2 regions of the Streptomyces glycanivorans genome follow, and region 2 is predicted to be linked to the other one. Evidence: riboswitches for the same ligand, from Rfam matches in the RefSeq annotation. Region 2 holds a riboswitch; the other holds the start of a gene.

The links. Region 2 has a riboswitch for S-adenosylmethionine ahead of P8A20_RS27000 (aminotransferase class V-fold PLP-dependent enzyme). Riboswitches for the same ligand answer to the same signal wherever they lie in the genome.
Region 1: another riboswitch for S-adenosylmethionine. It lies ahead of thrC (threonine synthase); the one in region 2 lies ahead of P8A20_RS27000 (aminotransferase class V-fold PLP-dependent enzyme).

Annotation. Positions count from the first base shown of each region.
Region 1 is NZ_CP120983.1:3,670,035-3,677,805, reverse strand. It holds gene P8A20_RS15955 (ROK family protein) at 1-58, opposite strand, end outside; gene P8A20_RS15950 (ABC transporter substrate-binding protein) at 303-1,580, shown strand; gene P8A20_RS15945 (DUF3263 domain-containing protein) at 1,628-1,873, shown strand; gene otsB (trehalose-phosphatase) at 2,024-2,875, shown strand; gene P8A20_RS15935 (alpha,alpha-trehalose-phosphate synthase (UDP-forming)) at 2,872-4,248, opposite strand; gene P8A20_RS15930 (glucosyl-3-phosphoglycerate synthase) at 4,319-5,269, opposite strand; SAM riboswitch class I at 5,423-5,550, shown strand; gene thrC (threonine synthase) at 5,569-6,867, shown strand; gene P8A20_RS15920 (MoaD/ThiS family protein) at 6,896-7,171, shown strand; gene P8A20_RS15915 (cold-shock protein) at 7,616-7,771, shown strand, end outside.
Region 2 is NZ_CP120983.1:6,119,094-6,126,864, forward strand. It holds gene qcrB (cytochrome bc1 complex cytochrome b subunit) at 1-935, shown strand, start outside; gene trpD (anthranilate phosphoribosyltransferase) at 1,057-2,121, shown strand; SAM riboswitch class IV at 2,258-2,375, shown strand; gene P8A20_RS27000 (aminotransferase class V-fold PLP-dependent enzyme) at 2,560-3,936, shown strand; gene P8A20_RS27005 (Lrp/AsnC family transcriptional regulator) at 4,024-4,305, opposite strand; gene P8A20_RS27010 (rhomboid family intramembrane serine protease) at 4,302-5,051, opposite strand; gene P8A20_RS27015 (hypothetical protein) at 5,222-5,464, shown strand; gene P8A20_RS27020 (NYN domain-containing protein) at 5,502-6,863, shown strand; gene P8A20_RS27025 (C40 family peptidase) at 7,161-7,771, shown strand, end outside.

The DNA of each region.
Region 1 (7,771 bases), 2.4 Mb from region 2:
TGGCCCGGCGCGCCTCGTGGAGCAGTGTGCCGTCGGCCCCGACCAGAGCGGCCTTCATTCCTGTGCCGCCCACATCGAGGGCGATGACGTGTCTCACGGAGACAGTTTCGCCCGACGACCCCTAAAAGGTCTAGTCCACTATCGAGGTTTGTTGAGCACCCATACAAAACGGTCCTGCTAGATTGCCGGTTTGCCGTAGAGGTGGTGTAGACCTCCTTGCGGTGCAGGCCTCCGTCCGGAGGTGAGGCAGGATCGCGGGCCCGTCGCAGGGGACGGTGGCGCCCGCACCGATGGATGTAGGGATGGACAGGGCTGTGCAGCGGCGCTTGGTTGGTCTGACCGCGGTAGTGGCCGCACTCGGTATGACGGCGACGCTGTCGGGGTGCGGTTCGGACACCGGGGGCGGCGACGTCACCCTGAGGCTGGTCGCGGCCGACTACGGCACGGACGCGGGGAACAGCTCCGAGAAGTACTGGGACGACGTCGCCGGCAGGTTCGAGAAGGAGAACCCCGGCATCAAGGTCGAGGTCAGCGTCTACTCCTGGAAGGACGTCGACCGCAAGGTCGCGGAGATGGTGAAGGCCGGCGAGGCTCCCGACATCGCGCAGATCGGTGCCTACGCCGACTACGCGAAGGCGGGCAAGCTCTACACCGCCGACGAGATGATCGCCATCCGCACCACGTCCAACTTCCTGCCCTCGCTCACCGACGCGGGCGAGGTCGGCGGCAATCTGTACGGCCTTCCGTTCGTGGCCAGCACCCGGCTCCTCTTCTACAACAAGGGCCTCTTCGCAAAGGCCGGCCTCGGGGCCCCGCAGACCTGGGACGACATCCGGAACGACGCCGCAGCGCTCGACGAGCGCGGCGTGACCTACCCCTTCGCGCTCCCCCTCGGCCAGGAGGAGTCCCAGGCCGAGACCCTGATGTGGCTGCTCAGCGGAGGCGGCGGCTACACGGACGAGGTCGGCAACTACGCCATCGACTCCGAGGCCAACATAGCGACGTTCGAGTGGCTGAAGGACAACCTCGTCGGCAAGGGGCTCACCGGTCCCGTCGCGCCCGGGAAGCTCGACCGTGCCAAGGCCTTCGACGCCTTCACCGATGGCGACGTGGGCATGCTCAACGGCCACCCGACCCTGATGCAGGAGGCCGAGAAGAAGGGCGTCGAGGTCGGCATGGTCCCGCTCCCCGGGATCGACGGGCCGACGAACGGCTCGATGGGTGTCGCCGACTGGATGATGGGCTTCAAGCAGAACGGCCACCGGGTGCAGATCGGCAAGTTCCTCGACTTCGCCTACCAGGACGACAACGTGCTGGCCTTCGCCGACCAGTACGACCTGCTGCCCGTGACCAGCAGCGCCTCCACCGCGATGGAGGCCGACGACAAGCACGAGTCCCTGCACGAGTTCCTGTCGGCGCTGCCGAACTCGCAGCTCTACCCGTTCGGCAAGACGTCCTGGGCGCAGGCCAGCGAGACGATCAAGGAGAAGATCGGCTCCGCGGTCGAGCCCGGCGGGAACCCGGAGAGCATCCTCGTGGACATCGCGACCAAGGCCCGGCAGGCGGAGAGTGCGGAGTAGGGCTGCCCGGTCCGCGGCCGCGCCGGACCCTGGGTAGGTTGGTTCATATGACCGCCGCCGGCCCCACCGACCCGCTCCCCGACCAGCAGCGCGCCGTGCTGGCCCTGGAACGGCGCTCCTGGGCGGGCCCCGGTGCGAAGGAGCGGGCGATCCGGGAGGAGCTGGGGATCTCGCCGGTCCGCTACTACCAGCTGCTCAACGCGCTCCTCGACGACCGGCGGGCGCTGGAGGAGGACCCGGTCACCGTGAACCGCCTCCGACGGGTCCGCGAGGCGAGACGCGAACGCCGCTGAGCGAGGCACGGCCCTCCGCCGGGCACCGGCCCTCCGGCCGGAAGCCCCAGGGCGGACACGATCCCGTGGGAAGCGAGCCGGGCGGCGGACATCAGCCACCGGGGCAGGGAAGCCGGGCGGCGGGGAGGCCCGCCCGCTACGCTCACCCGCATGGGCAACCCGGCACACCCCCTCCCGACCCCGACCACCCAGGCCGGCCGCGAAGGCCTCGCCGCACTCCTCGCCCGCCCGGCCCGCGCGGTCGTCGCGCTGGACTTCGACGGCACGCTGGCCGACATCGTCCCTGACCCGGAGCGGTCCCGCGCCCACCCCGACGTGGTCCCGGCCCTGTCGGCCCTCGCCCCCCGGGTCGCCGCCGTCGCCGTGATCACCGGCCGCCCGGCGGACACCGCCGTGCGGTACGGCGGCTTCGCCGGGGCGGCGGGCCTCGACCACCTCGTCGTCCTCGGCCACTACGGAGCCGAACGCTGGGACGCAGTCACCGCCGCAGTCCACGCCCCCGACCCGGACCCCGGTGTGGCGGCCGTCCGGGCGGAGCTCCCCGCCGTGCTCGCGGAGGCCGGTGCCGACAGCGGCACCTGGATCGAGGAGAAGGGCGACCGCGCGGTCGCCGTGCACACCCGCCGGGCCGCCGACCCGCAGGCCGCCTTCGAGGCCCTGCGCGCCCCGCTGGCCGGACTGGCCGCCCGCCACGGCCTGATCGTCGAACCGGGCCGTCTGGTCCTGGAGTTGCGTCCGCCCGGCATGGACAAGGGCGTGGCGCTGGAGGAGTACGTCAAGGAGGTCGGCGCCGAGACGGTGCTGTACGCCGGTGACGACCTCGGCGACCTCGCCGCGTACGCCGCCGTGGAGAAGCTGCGCACCCGGGGCGTCAACGGCCTGCTGGTCTGCAGCGGCACCGAGGTCCCCGAACTGGCGGACCGCGCCGACCTGCTGCTGCCCGGCCCGGCCGCGGTGGCGGAGCTGCTCCGCTCCCTCGCCCGGCAGCTCGCAGGGGGCTAGCCCCGCAGCGCGTCCAGCTGGTCCAGGAACCACTGCTGCGGCGGCAGCGCCGTCGCAGCAGTGGCCAGGCGCTTCGAGCGGGCGCTCCGTTCGCCGGGCTCCATCGTGAGCGCCTCGTGCAGCGCCGCCGCCGTGGCCGAGACGTCGTACGGGTTGACCACGAGGGCGTCCTCGCCCAGTTCCTCGTACGCGCCCGCCTCACGGGACAGCACCAGCGCGGCGCCCTCGTCGGAGACGACCGGGACCTCCTTGGCGACCAGGTTCATGCCGTCGCGGATCGGGTTGACCAGGGCCACGTCCGCCAGCCGGTACGCCGCCAGGGAGCGGGCGAAGTCGTCGTCGACGTGGAGCAGGACCGGGGTCCAGCCCTCCGTGCCGTACTCCGCGTTGATGCCGTCGGCGACCCGCTGGACCTCGGCCGTGTAGTCGCGGTAGACCGCGAGGTCCTGCCGCGAGGGATAGGCGAAGGCGATGTGGACCACGCGCTCGCGCCACTCGGGGCGCTCGTCGAGCAGGGCGCGGTAGGCGTGCAGCCCGCGGACGATGTTCTTGGAGAGCTCCGTGCGGTCCACCCGCACGATCGTCCGGCGGTCGGCGCCGATCTGCTCCCGCAGGATCTCCATGCGCTCGTCCACGTCCGCCTCGCGCGAGCGGCGGCGAAGGAAGTCCGCGTCGGCGCCCAGTCCGTGCACCCCGATCCGGGTGTGGCCCGTGCCGCCGAGGATCTCCGTGCAGCAGCCGATGAAGGCGTCGGCCCAGCGGCGGGTCAGGAACGCGGCGCGGTCGGCGCCCAGGATGCCCTTGAGCAGCTGCTCGCCGATGTCGTCGGGCAGCAGCCGGAAGTAGTCGACGGGCGCCCAGGGGGTGTGCGAGAAGTGGCCGATCCGCAGGTCGGGGCGCAGCTCGCGCAGTATGCCGGGGACCAGGGAGAGGTGGTAGTCCTGCACCAGGACCGCGGCGCCCTCGCCCGCCTCCTCGGCCAGGGCCCGGGCGAAGGCCTGGTTGTACGCCTCGTAGGAGGCCCACTGCCGGCGGAACTCCGCGTCGAAGACGGGCTCCACCGGGGTCTGGTAGATCATGTGGTGGACGAACCAGAGCACCGAGTTCGCGATGCCGTTGTAGGCGTCGGCGTGGACCGCGGCGTCGATGTCGAGCATGCGTACGCCGGGCTCGGACACCCCGCGCCGCACCGCCTCGCGGTCGCCGTCGCTGAGGGCGGCGCACACCCACAGCTTGTCGTCGACCGCGCTGAGGCCGGAGACGAGCCCGCCGCCGCCCCGTTTCGAGTCGAGCGTGCCGTCGTCCCGCCGTGTGTACGACACCGGGCCGCGGTTGGACGCGACGAGAACCTGGGCAGCGTGCTCGGAGACCATGTACCCGAACCTAGCCCGTTCGGGAACCCTCCAAACGTGAAGTGAGCGCCGGGCCCCGGGCGAGGAACCGTTACGCCGCGTCGCGGGCCGCGTACTCCGCGATGTCCCGCATCGGCGGCCGTTCCTCGGTGTCCACCGCATGGGTGTGCGGGACGAACCCGTCGGGCCCACGGTCGAACTGGGTGATCTCCGGCCGTACGAGCGGCCCGCGGGAGAGCCGCAGCTGCGCCGTGCGGTAGATGGTGGCGGCCATCCTGCCGAGGGCCTGGCCGTCCTGATGGCGGTGCCTGCGCACGCCGACGTCCACCTGTGCCATGGCGTCCAGGCCGACCGTGTGCAGCGCGTCGACGAGCAGTCCCAGCTCCACCCCGTAACCGACGGGGAAGGGGAGCTGCTCCAGCAGGGAGCGCCGTACCGCGTACTCGCCGCCGAGCGGCTGGACGAAGCCGGCGAGCCGCGGCCAGTGCAGGTTGAGCAGCGGGCGGGCCACCAGTTCCGTCACCCGGCCGCCCTGCCCCGCGGTGTCGCCCAGCGGGCGGTCGTACATGGCCTTCACGAACTGCACCTGCGGGTCGGTCAGCAGCGGGCCGACGATCCCGGACACGAAGTCCGCGGAGAAGTCCTTCAGATCGGCGTCGACGAAGCAGACGATCTCCCCTGTGGTCACCAGCAGTGACCTCCAGAGGACCTCGCCCTTGCCGGGGAGGGCGGGTATCCGGGGGAGTACGGAGTCCCGGTGCACGACCCGGGCGCCGGCCCGACGCGCGACCTCGGCGGTCGCGTCGGTGGAGCCTGAGTCGATCACCACCAGTTCGTCGACGATCCGGACCTTCTCCATCAGCTCGCGCCGGATCTCCGACACGATCTCCCCGACCGTCGCCTCCTCGTTCAGCGCGGGCAGGACGACGCTCACGCGCGAGCGGTGCGGATCCTTCGCCCGGGCGGCCGTGAGGCGGTCGAGCGGGCGGTCGGCAGCAGACCAGGAACGCCTGGTCAGCCAGCGTTCCACCTCTTCCAGCACGGTCGATACTCCCTGTATGTGATCCATCTCGCGGTTCGGACGACTATCTCAACCGTCCAGTGCTTCGGTTACAGTCTTGAACAACGCGGATGACCCTCGCATGTCGGGGTCGGTCCGCGAATAAACGCCCGGATCCATGGTCCGGTGCCATAGCGCTCATCCAGAGGGACTGAGGGAACGGCCCGTTGAAGTCCCGGCAACCCTCCTGCCGACCGCGAGGTCACGGTGGGGAAGGTGCCAATTCCGTCTTGTGGCGAAATACGCCGCAAGGAAGATGAGGAGAAAGGGCCTCCGCCATCATGGCCGTGCAGACAGTTGCAGAGAACACCGATTCTTCCGCCGTGGACCTCGGTCCCGCCGCAGCGCTTTCCTGTCGCGAATGCGGCGAGCGTTTCGAGCTCGGCCCCATTTTCGCCTGCGCGTCCTGTTTCGGGCCGCTCGAAGTGGCGTACGACCTGCCGAGCGGCTCCCCCGAAGAGCTGAAGAAGCGCATCGCCGAGGGGCCGAACAACATCTGGCGTTACGCGCCGCTGCTGCCCGTCCCCTCCGACGTCGCGGACAAGCCCAACATCAACCCCGGCTTCACGAAGCTGGTCAAGGCCGACAACCTCGCCCGCGAGCTGGGCGTGACCGGCGGTCTGTACGTCAAGGACGACTCCGGCAACCCGACGCACTCCTTCAAGGACCGTGTCGTCGCCATCGCCGTCGAGGCGGCCCGCGCCTTCGGGTTCACCACCCTCTCCTGCTCCTCCACCGGCAACCTGGCCGGTGCGGTGGGTGCCGCCGCCGCCCGCGCCGGCTTCCGCTCCTGCGTGTTCATCCCGCACGACCTGGAGCAGGGCAAGGTCGTCATGGCCGCGGTGTACGGCGGCGAGCTCGTCGGCATCGAGGGCAACTACGACGACGTCAACCGCTTCTGCTCGGAGCTCATCGGCGACCCGCTCGGCGAGGGCTGGGGCTTCGTCAACGTCAACCTGCGGCCGTACTACGGCGAGGGCTCCAAGACCCTGGCGTACGAGATCTGCGAGCAGCTCGGCTGGCAGCTGCCCGACCAGCTCGTCATCCCGATCGCGTCCGGCTCGCAGCTCACGAAGATCGACAAGGGCCTCCAGGAGCTGATCAAGCTCGGACTCGTCGAGGACAAGCCGTACAAGATCTTCGGTGCCCAGGCCGAGGGCTGCTCCCCGGTCTCCACCGCCTTCAAGGCCGGCCACGACGTGGTGCGCCCGCAGAAGCCGAACACCATCGCCAAGTCCCTGGCGATCGGCAACCCGGCCGACGGCCCGTACGTCCTGGACATCGCCCGGCGCACCGGCGGTGCCGTGGAGGACGTGAACGACGAGCAGGTCGTCGACGCGATCAAGCTGCTGGCCCGCACCGAGGGCATCTTCGCCGAGACCGCGGGCGGGGTGACCGTCGGTGTGACGAAGAAGCTGATCGACGCCGGTCTGCTCGACCCGTCCCTGACCACCGTCGTCCTGAACACCGGCGACGGCCTGAAGACGCTCGACGCGGTCGCTCCGACGACCGGCCTGTCGGCCACGATCCGGCCCAGCCTGGACGCGTTCCGCGACGCGGGCCTCGCTGCCGCCAACTGACCACCCGAGACCAGAGGAAGGCACCCACATGAGCGTCAAGGTCCGTATCCCCACCATCCTCCGCACCTACACGGGCGGTCAGTCCGAGGTCCCGGCCGAGGGGGCGACCCTCTCCGAGGTCATCGCGTCCCTGGAGCAGAACCACCCGGGCATCGGCGCCCGCGTCCTGGACGACCAGGGCAAGCTGCGCCGCTTCGTCAACGTGTACGTCAACGACGACGACGTGCGCTTCGAGGGCGGTCTGGACGCGGCCACCCCGGACGGCGCCGGCGTCTCGATCATCCCGGCCGTCGCCGGAGGCTGACGGCGGGACGGTGCGGGCCGCTCGTCGCGGTCCGGCCGCACGGCATTCACACGATGGCCCCCTCCACGGGAAACGGAGGGGGCCATTCTGCATGGTTGAGCACGGTACAGTTGGGGAAGTCCCCGCAGTTGCCCGCGCTATCCACATATGAGAATGCGCCCTGCCGCGACAAGAAGTAGCCAAAGTACGTGAACCCCTTGAGGCATAAGTCGCCTTTGTCAGGCCCGACTTGCCCTGGAATCCAATGAATTCCCCCTATCCGTGTGGCCGCGTGTGCCCAGATTTCTCGTCCGATTGACCTGTTGCAGAGGGCAGTTGGGCAGATACATTCGGCCGCGGTCGACGCGTTCCGGCGCACGCCACCCTCTCCTGTCGGAGGGTGAGTTCTGACCCGGGTCCGCGAAGTGCGGTCTCGTGCAAGGGCCAGTAATAGGGGAGTTGGGCATGGCTCAGGGCACCGTCAAGTGGTTCAACGCGGAGAAGGGGTACGGCTTCATCGCGGTCGACGGTGGTGCGGATGTTTTCGTCCACTACAGCGCGATCCAGATGGACGGGTACCGCACCCTCGAAGAGGGTCAGCGAGTTGAATTCGAGATCTCG
Region 2 (7,771 bases):
TCATCCTGGTGTTCTTCCACAAGCACACGCAGTTCGCGGGACCGGGCAAGACGAACAAGAACGTCGTCGGCATGCCGCTGCTCCCGGTGTACATGGCCAAGGCCGGCGGCTTCTTCTTCCTGGTCTTCGGCTTCATCTCGGTCATCGCGGCGATCGCCACGATCAACCCGATCTGGGCGCTCGGCCCCTACCGTCCCGACCAGGTGTCCACGGGCGCCCAGCCGGACTGGTACATGGGCTTCGCCGAAGGCTTCGTCCGAGTGATGCCGGGCTGGGAGATCAACCTCTGGGGCCACACGCTGGTCCTCGGCGTGCTGATCCCGCTGGTCCTCTTCGGCGTGGTCCTGGCGGCACTCGCGCTCTATCCGTTCATCGAGTCCTGGATCACCGGGGACAAGCGCGAGCACCACATCCTGGACCGTCCGCGCAACGCTCCCACCCGTACGGGTCTGGGTGTGGCCTGGGTGACGATCTACTTCGTCATGCTGATCGGCGGCGGCAACGACATCTGGGCGACCCACTTCCACATGTCGCTCAACGCGATCAGCTGGTTCGTGCGGATCGCGTTCTTCGTCGGCCCGGTGCTGGCGTTCGTCGTCACCCGGCGGATCTGCCTCGGCCTCCAGCGCCGCGACAAGGAGAAGGTGCTGCACGGACGCGAGTCCGGCACCATCAAGCGCCTGCCGCACGGTGAGTTCGTCGAGATCCACGAGCCGCTCAGCCCGGAGCAGCTCCACACGCTCACGGCGCACGAGCAGTACAAGCCGTACGAGATCGGCCCGACGGTCGACGAGAACGGTGTCGAGCGCAAGCCGTCGGCGCTGCAGAAGCTGCGGGCCAGGCTCAGCAAGAGCTACTACGGCGAGGACAACCAGATCGCCAAGCCCACCGCCGAGGAGTACAAGGAGATCACCAGCGGCCACGGCCACCACTGATCACCTGAGCTGACCGCCACAGCAGGAGCCCCGTCCATCCGATGGACGGGGCTCTTCGCTGCCCCCGGGGCTGGATAGGGTGGAGGCGTACTTCTACCGGCTGTGGACCCAGGAGCGGACCATGAACGTTGTGACCCCGGACGGCGGCGGCAGCGTGGCGGACTTCACCTGGCCCGGCGTGCTGACCCCCCTCCTCCGCGGCGAGGACCTCGGCACGGACCAGACGGCGTGGGCCATGGACCGCATCATGAGCGGCGAGGCCACGGACGTGCAGATCGCCGGCTTCGCCATCGCCCTGCGGGCCAAGGGCGAGACCGTCGACGAGGTCACCGGTCTGGTCCGCGCCATGTACGAGCACGCCCACACCATCGAGGTGCCCGGCCGCACGGTGGACATCGTGGGAACCGGCGGCGACATGGCCAAGACGGTCAACATCTCCACCATGTCGGCGATCGTCATCGCCGGGACGGGCGCGAAGGTCGTCAAGCACGGGAGCCGGGCCTCCTCCTCGGCCAGCGGCGCCTCCGACGTGCTGGAGAAGCTCGGCGTCAATCTGGAGCTGACGCCGCAGCGTGTCGTCGCGGTGGCCGAGGAAGCGGGCATCACCTTCTGTTTCGCGGTGAAGTTCCACCCCGCCCTGCGGTACGCGGCCAGGGCGCGCAAGGAACTGGGCACGCAGACCACCTTCAACATCCTGGGCCCGCTCACCAACCCGGCCCGGGTCCGCTCCCAGGCCATCGGCGTCGCCGACCCGAAGATGGCGCCCATCGTGGCCGGTGTGCTGGCCGACCGGGGAAACTCGGCGCTCGTCTTCCGGGGCGACGACGGTCTCGACGAACTGACCACCACGGCCACCTCCCGGGTCTGGATCGTCCGCGACGGCACAGTCCGCGAGGAGGCGTTCGACCCGCGTGACGTCGGCCTCCGCCTGGTTCCCGTCGAGGCGCTGCGCGGAGCGGACGCCTCGTACAACGCCGACGTGGCCCGCCGGCTGCTCGACGGGGAGACCGGCCCCGTACGCGACGCCGTACTGCTGAACTCGGCCGCCGCGCTGGTCGCGCTGGATCCGGGCGAGGGCACCCTGAACGAGCAGCTCGCGGTAGGCATCGAGCGGGCAGCCGCCGCGATCGACTCCGGTGCGGCCAAGCGCGCGCTGGAGCGCTGGGTGGCGGCCAGCAACGCCTGACGCGGCCTACGAGGCGAGCTGAGGTCTTCCCGTCGGGATCGGGCGGGCCCGGCTCCGGCGGGCGACACCCCGAGGCGCAGTCCGGATCGCGGACTGCGCCTTGCGCGTGCCAGGTGATGTGGCAGGATGCTTGGCAGGTCATGAGTGACAGCGACTACGGCCCCGGCCCGCTGTCCGGCAACCCTCCGTCCGTGGCGGGGTGCCCCGGGTGAAGACCAGGCCGCAGGCAGCGAGGTCTGTGGCAAGCGCGGGCCCCTCGGCATCGTCGGATGCCACCCCTTGGGGTCCTTGGTCCCAGGGAGCCTCTTGTGAGCAAGCGAATGCGATAGGGCTTCGAGCCCTCCTCCGCACACCCTTCTTCTCTTCTTCTCCCCGCGCTGCCGCGCACCTTCAGGTCGCCGGCGCGAGGATTTCGCCTGCCTCTCACAGGAGTTCGCCATGTCTGTCCCCACCGCTGCCGCCGACCAGGCCATTTGTGCACCGCTGCCGGTTCTGGGAGCTGATGTCACCGTTCCGCTCGTGACGGGCGGAGACGTCACCTATGCCGCCCTCGACTACGCGGCCAGCTCCCCGGCCCTGCAGCGCGTGTGGGACGACGTGGCCGCCTACGCGCCGTACTACGGCAGCGTCCACCGCGGTGCCGGATACCTCTCGCAGCTCTCCACCGACCTGTTCGAGAGCAGCCGGGTGACGGTCGCGGAGTTCCTCGGCTGCCGCGCGGAGGACCAGGTGGTCTTCACCCGCTCGACGACCGACTCCCTCAACCTGCTGGCGGCCGCGCTGCCCGCCGACTGCCAGGTGTTCGTGTTCGAGACCGAGCACCACGCGTCGCTGCTGCCCTGGCGCGACGCCCGGGTGACCTACCTCGACGCCCCCCGCACCCCGGACCAGGCGGTCGCCACACTGGAGAAGGCCCTCGCCGCCCGTGATCCTCACGGCCCCGCGCTGGTCTGTGTCACCGGCGCGTCCAACGTCACGGGCGAGCTGTGGCCCGTGCGCGAACTGGCCGCCGCCGCCCACGCGCACGGTGCGCGGATCGTGCTCGACGCGGCGCAGCTGGCGCCCCACCACCCGGTGGACATCGCCGAGCTGGACGTCGACTGGGTCGCCTTCTCCGGCCACAAGCTGTACGCGCCCTTCGGCTCCGGTGTCCTCGCGGGCCGGGCCGACTGGCTGGTGGACGCTGAGCCGTACCTCGCGGGCGGCGGAGCCTCCCGCAAGGTCGCCCGGCGCACCGACGGCGGTGTGGACGTCGAGTGGCACACCACCGCGGCCCGCCACGAGGCCGGATCGCCCAACGTCATCGGCGTCTACTCCATCGCCGCCGCCTGCAAGGCGCTGACCGAGGCCGGTTTCGACCGGCTGGTCGCCCGGGAGCAGCAGCTGGTGACCCGGGTCCGTGAGGGCCTCGCGGAGGTCCCAGAGGTCAAGGTGCTCTCGCTGTTCGGCGACGACGCCCCGAGGGTCGGCGTCCTCTCCTTCGTGGTCGAGGGATGGAACAGCTCGCACTTCGCCGCCGCGCTCTCCGCCGAGTACGGCATCGGAGTGCGCGACGGGCTGTTCTGCGCCCACCCGCTGGTGCGGACCCTGCTGGGCAGTGAGCCGCAGGACCCGGGTGAGTGCGGCGCGCCGGAGGCCGCACCGGGGGAGAGGTCGCTCAACGCCATCCGGGTGAGCTTCGGCGCGGGCACCCCGGACGAGCACATCGACCGGTTCCTGGGCGCCGTACGTGAACTGGTGAGCAAGGGTGCCCGCTGGACCTACCGCACCGAGGAGGGCCGCTGCGTGCCCGACCGGGGCGCCGCGCAGGTCTGATCGCACGCGGTGCGCGAACGGCTCCGGCCGGGGACGGGGCGAAACGCCTCCTGTCCCCGGCCGGAGCCGTTCGCGCGGTGAGCCGTCTCAGCCGTCGAGGCCGATGGCGAAGGCCGCCTCGAGGTCGTGCTGGGAGTAGGTGCGGAAGGCCACGTGGGTGTCCGTGGCCTCGACGCCCTGGATCTTGCTGATCCGGCCCGGGATGACATCGGCCAGATCGTCGTGCCGGGCCACCCGGACCATGGCGATCAGGTCGTACGTACCGGTGACCGAGAAGACCTCACTGACGCTGTCCAGCGCGGCGATGGCCTCGGCGATCTCGGGAATCCGGTCCACGCTGGTCTTGATGAGCACGATCGCGGTGATCACGGCTGGCTTTCTCCCTCGGTGGCCGTGGCTGGAGACTTCACTCTAGTCCCCCGGAACCGCACCCAGGCGTAGAGGAACCCGGCCGCGAAACCCGCCACGTGGGCGAGGTACGCCACGCCCGGGCCGCTGCCCGCGCTCCGCGCCGCCAGCCACTGGAGGACGAACCAGAAGACGAGCACGATCCAGGCGGGGAAGCGCAGCGGAAGGAAGAAGAGGAAGGGGAACAGGCTGGTGACCCGGGCCTTGGGGAAGAGGTAGAGGAACGCTCCGAGCACCGCGGAGATCGCCCCCGACGCGCCGACCAGCGTCTGGTCGGAGTCCGCGTGCACGACCGCGTACGCGACCAGGGCGAAATAGCCGCACACGAGGTAGAAGAGGGTGAACTCGACGCGGCCCATGCGTTCCTCGGCCATCGCGCCGAAGACGTAGAGGAAGAGCATGTTGCCCAGCAGGTGCAGCCAGCTGCCGTGGACGAAGAGCGCGGTCAGAGGGGTCAGCGCCGCGTGGGCCGAGCCGGCCAGGAGCTCGCTGGGGATCACTCCCCACCGCTCGAAGTACCCGGCCTGAGCGGCCAGGAGTGCGTCGGCGTCGCCGTAGACGGGGTTGAACCCGGAGAGCGGGCTCATCAGGAAGACGGCACAGCACAACGCCATCAGCCCGTAGGTGACCGGGGCGCCGCCCGCCGCGGCCGCGGCCCCGAACTCTCTGGCCCGCTCCCGCCAGTCGACTTCCCGCAGATCGATCATGTACAGAGCATGACGCACCCGCCGAGAACGGGACAGAGCGCCTCGCCGTGCCGATAGGTATGCGGAAGGCCGTAGGGTTGCGGCAGGACATCCGCAGTTCGACGGCGCACCGCGAGATCGAAGACCTGGGCACGCACGAGACTCGACGCACGACGAAAGAGGACGCAACGATGACGACGGTTCCCCAGCCGACGGACGCGACCCGCTGGCGCTGCACGCTCTGCGGCAACCTCACGCGTTTCGACGTCACGCGCTCCTCGAAGGTCGTGGAATACGTGCACCTCGACCTGGCCGGGGAGTCGAGTGTCGAGGAGCGCGAGGTGGTCAGTGAGACCATCGAGTCGGTGCGCTGCCGTTGGTGCAACGCCGTGGATCAGATCGAGCTGGTCGACAGGCCTGGTGCCGACTCCTGACGGAGCCGCGCGGACAGACACATTGGGGTGATGGAAGGTGGAGCAGCCGACAGGCGGCGCCGGACCGGCCGACGCGGCCGACGGCACCGCGGAGTCGCTCGACCGTCCGCTGCCCGAAGGCGTACGCCACAAGGTGGTGGCGCTGGTCTCGGACGCGTTCGGCGGGCTGACCGTCGGCGAACTCCCCTCCCAGCTGCGGCAGTACGCCCGTTTCACGCCGAGCAGACGGGCCAAGTTCGCGGGTAACGCGATGGCCGCCGCCCTGGAGAGCGACCCGGTGTTCCGCCGGCGCATCGGTGAGCGGATCGGCCAGACCCAGCCGGAGCTGGCCGAGGCCCTCGAGTCCGGTGCGCCGCCCGCCGCCGCGGATCCCGTCGACGTGGCCGCCGCCGCCTACGTGCTGCGGCCGGCCGGCTGGGTCAAGCTGGTCGCCGCGGCCGGCGAGGAGGTCCAGCGGGCGCACGCCGAGCGGGCGGACGAGGAGACCAGGCGCGAGCTGGAGCGGCTGCGCGAGGAGCTGGACCGCGCCCGCGGCCAGACCCGGGCGGACACCGAACGGCTGCGTTCGGAGCTGGAGGCGGCCCGCAAGGAGACCGACTCGCTGCACCGCAAGCTGCGCAGCGCCCTCAGCGAGGTGAAGCGGGGAGAGGCCGCTCTGCGCAAGGCCGGCGCGGAGGCCGACACCGTGCGGGCCGAGTCGGCCGCCCAGGTCTCCGCGGCCGAGAGCGAGACGCGCCGGCTCAAGGCCCGGCTGGCCGAGGCGGAGGCGTCCGTGGAGGCGGGCCGCCGGGCGGCCCGGGAGGGGCGTTCGGTCGAGGACATGCGCCTGCGGCTGCTCCTGGACACCGTGCTCGACGCCGCGCAGGGCCTCCGCCGTGAGCTGGCGCTGCCCCCGTCCTCGCTCCGTCCGGCGGACGGTGTCGAAGCGGTGGAGCCCGGCAGGATGTCGCCGAAGGACATCGCGGCCAGGGCCCTTTCGGAGACCGACCCGGCGCTGCTCGACCAGTTGCTGGCCCTCCCGCAGGCACATCTGATCGTCGACGGCTACAACGTCACGAAGACCGGCTATCCGCAGATGCCCCTGGAGAAGCAGCGGTTGCGCCTCCTGGGCGGTCTCTCGGTCCTCGCGGCGCAGACCGGTGCCGAGATGACCTGTGTCTTCGACGGTGCCGAACTGGCCGTCCCCGTCCTGCTCGCCCCGCCGCGCGGAGTCCGCGTGCTCTTCAGCAAGGCCGGGGTGACCGCGGACGAGCTGATCCGGCAGCTGGCGCGCGCCGAACCGCCGGGCAGGCCCGTCGTCGTGGTCTCCACCGACCGTGAAGTCGCCGACGGGGTGGCGAAGGCGGGGGCGCGGCCGGTCGCGTCCGTCTTGCTCCTGAAGCGCCTTTCGCGCGTCTGAGGCGTCATGTGAGGCATGTGCGACTTGCCGGAATTTACGGAACGTACCGTCAAGTCACCGCTACACGCAGTGTGATGAAAGTAAAGAAGTGCCTGGTGTGACGAGATTTTCCTCGTGAGGATTTGAACTGATCACAAGATGGTCACTAGGGTCAGGCCTCGAACCTTCGCACGGTTGATTGCCCATCCGGGGCGACGGCGAAGGAACCGCCGAGTCCGTGACGTGCACGGAGCCGGGGATCTGTCAGTAATCCCCCACTACCCGGTAGGCGGCTCGAGGAAGAAGGAGCTCGCCTTCGTGGCGTCCCACCGTCGTCCCAAGCAGCCGAGCCGCGCCCGTGTGACCGTGCTCACCGCGACCGCCGCCGCGGCCGTGGCCCTGACCTCCCAGGCAGCCCACGCCGACCCCAAGCCGACCAAGAGTGAGGTCAAGGCAAAGGTCGACAAGCTCTACCACGAGGCCGAGGAAGCCACCGAGAAGGCCAACGGCGCCAAGGAACAGCAGGACAAGCTCAAGAAGCAGGCCGACGCGCTCCAGGACAAGGTCGCCCGCGGCCAGGACGAGCTCAACACCCTGCGCGGCGAGCTCGGTTCGCTCGCGACCGCGCAGTACCGCTCCGGCGGTCTCGACCCGTCGGTCCAGCTGCTGCTCTCCTCGGACCCGGACAGCTTCCTCGACCAGGCCTCCGCGCTCGACCAGCTGACGGCCAAGCAGGCCGAGTCGCTTCAGAAGATCCAGGCGAAGCAGCGCACCCTCGCGCAGCAGCGCGAGGAGGCGCAGGGCAAGCTCGCGGACCTCGACGACGTCCGCAAGTCGCTGAACGAGAACAAGAAGAAGTACCAGGGCAAGCTGGCCGACGCCCAGAAGCTGCTGAACACCCTCACCGCGGCCGAGCGGGCCAAGATGGC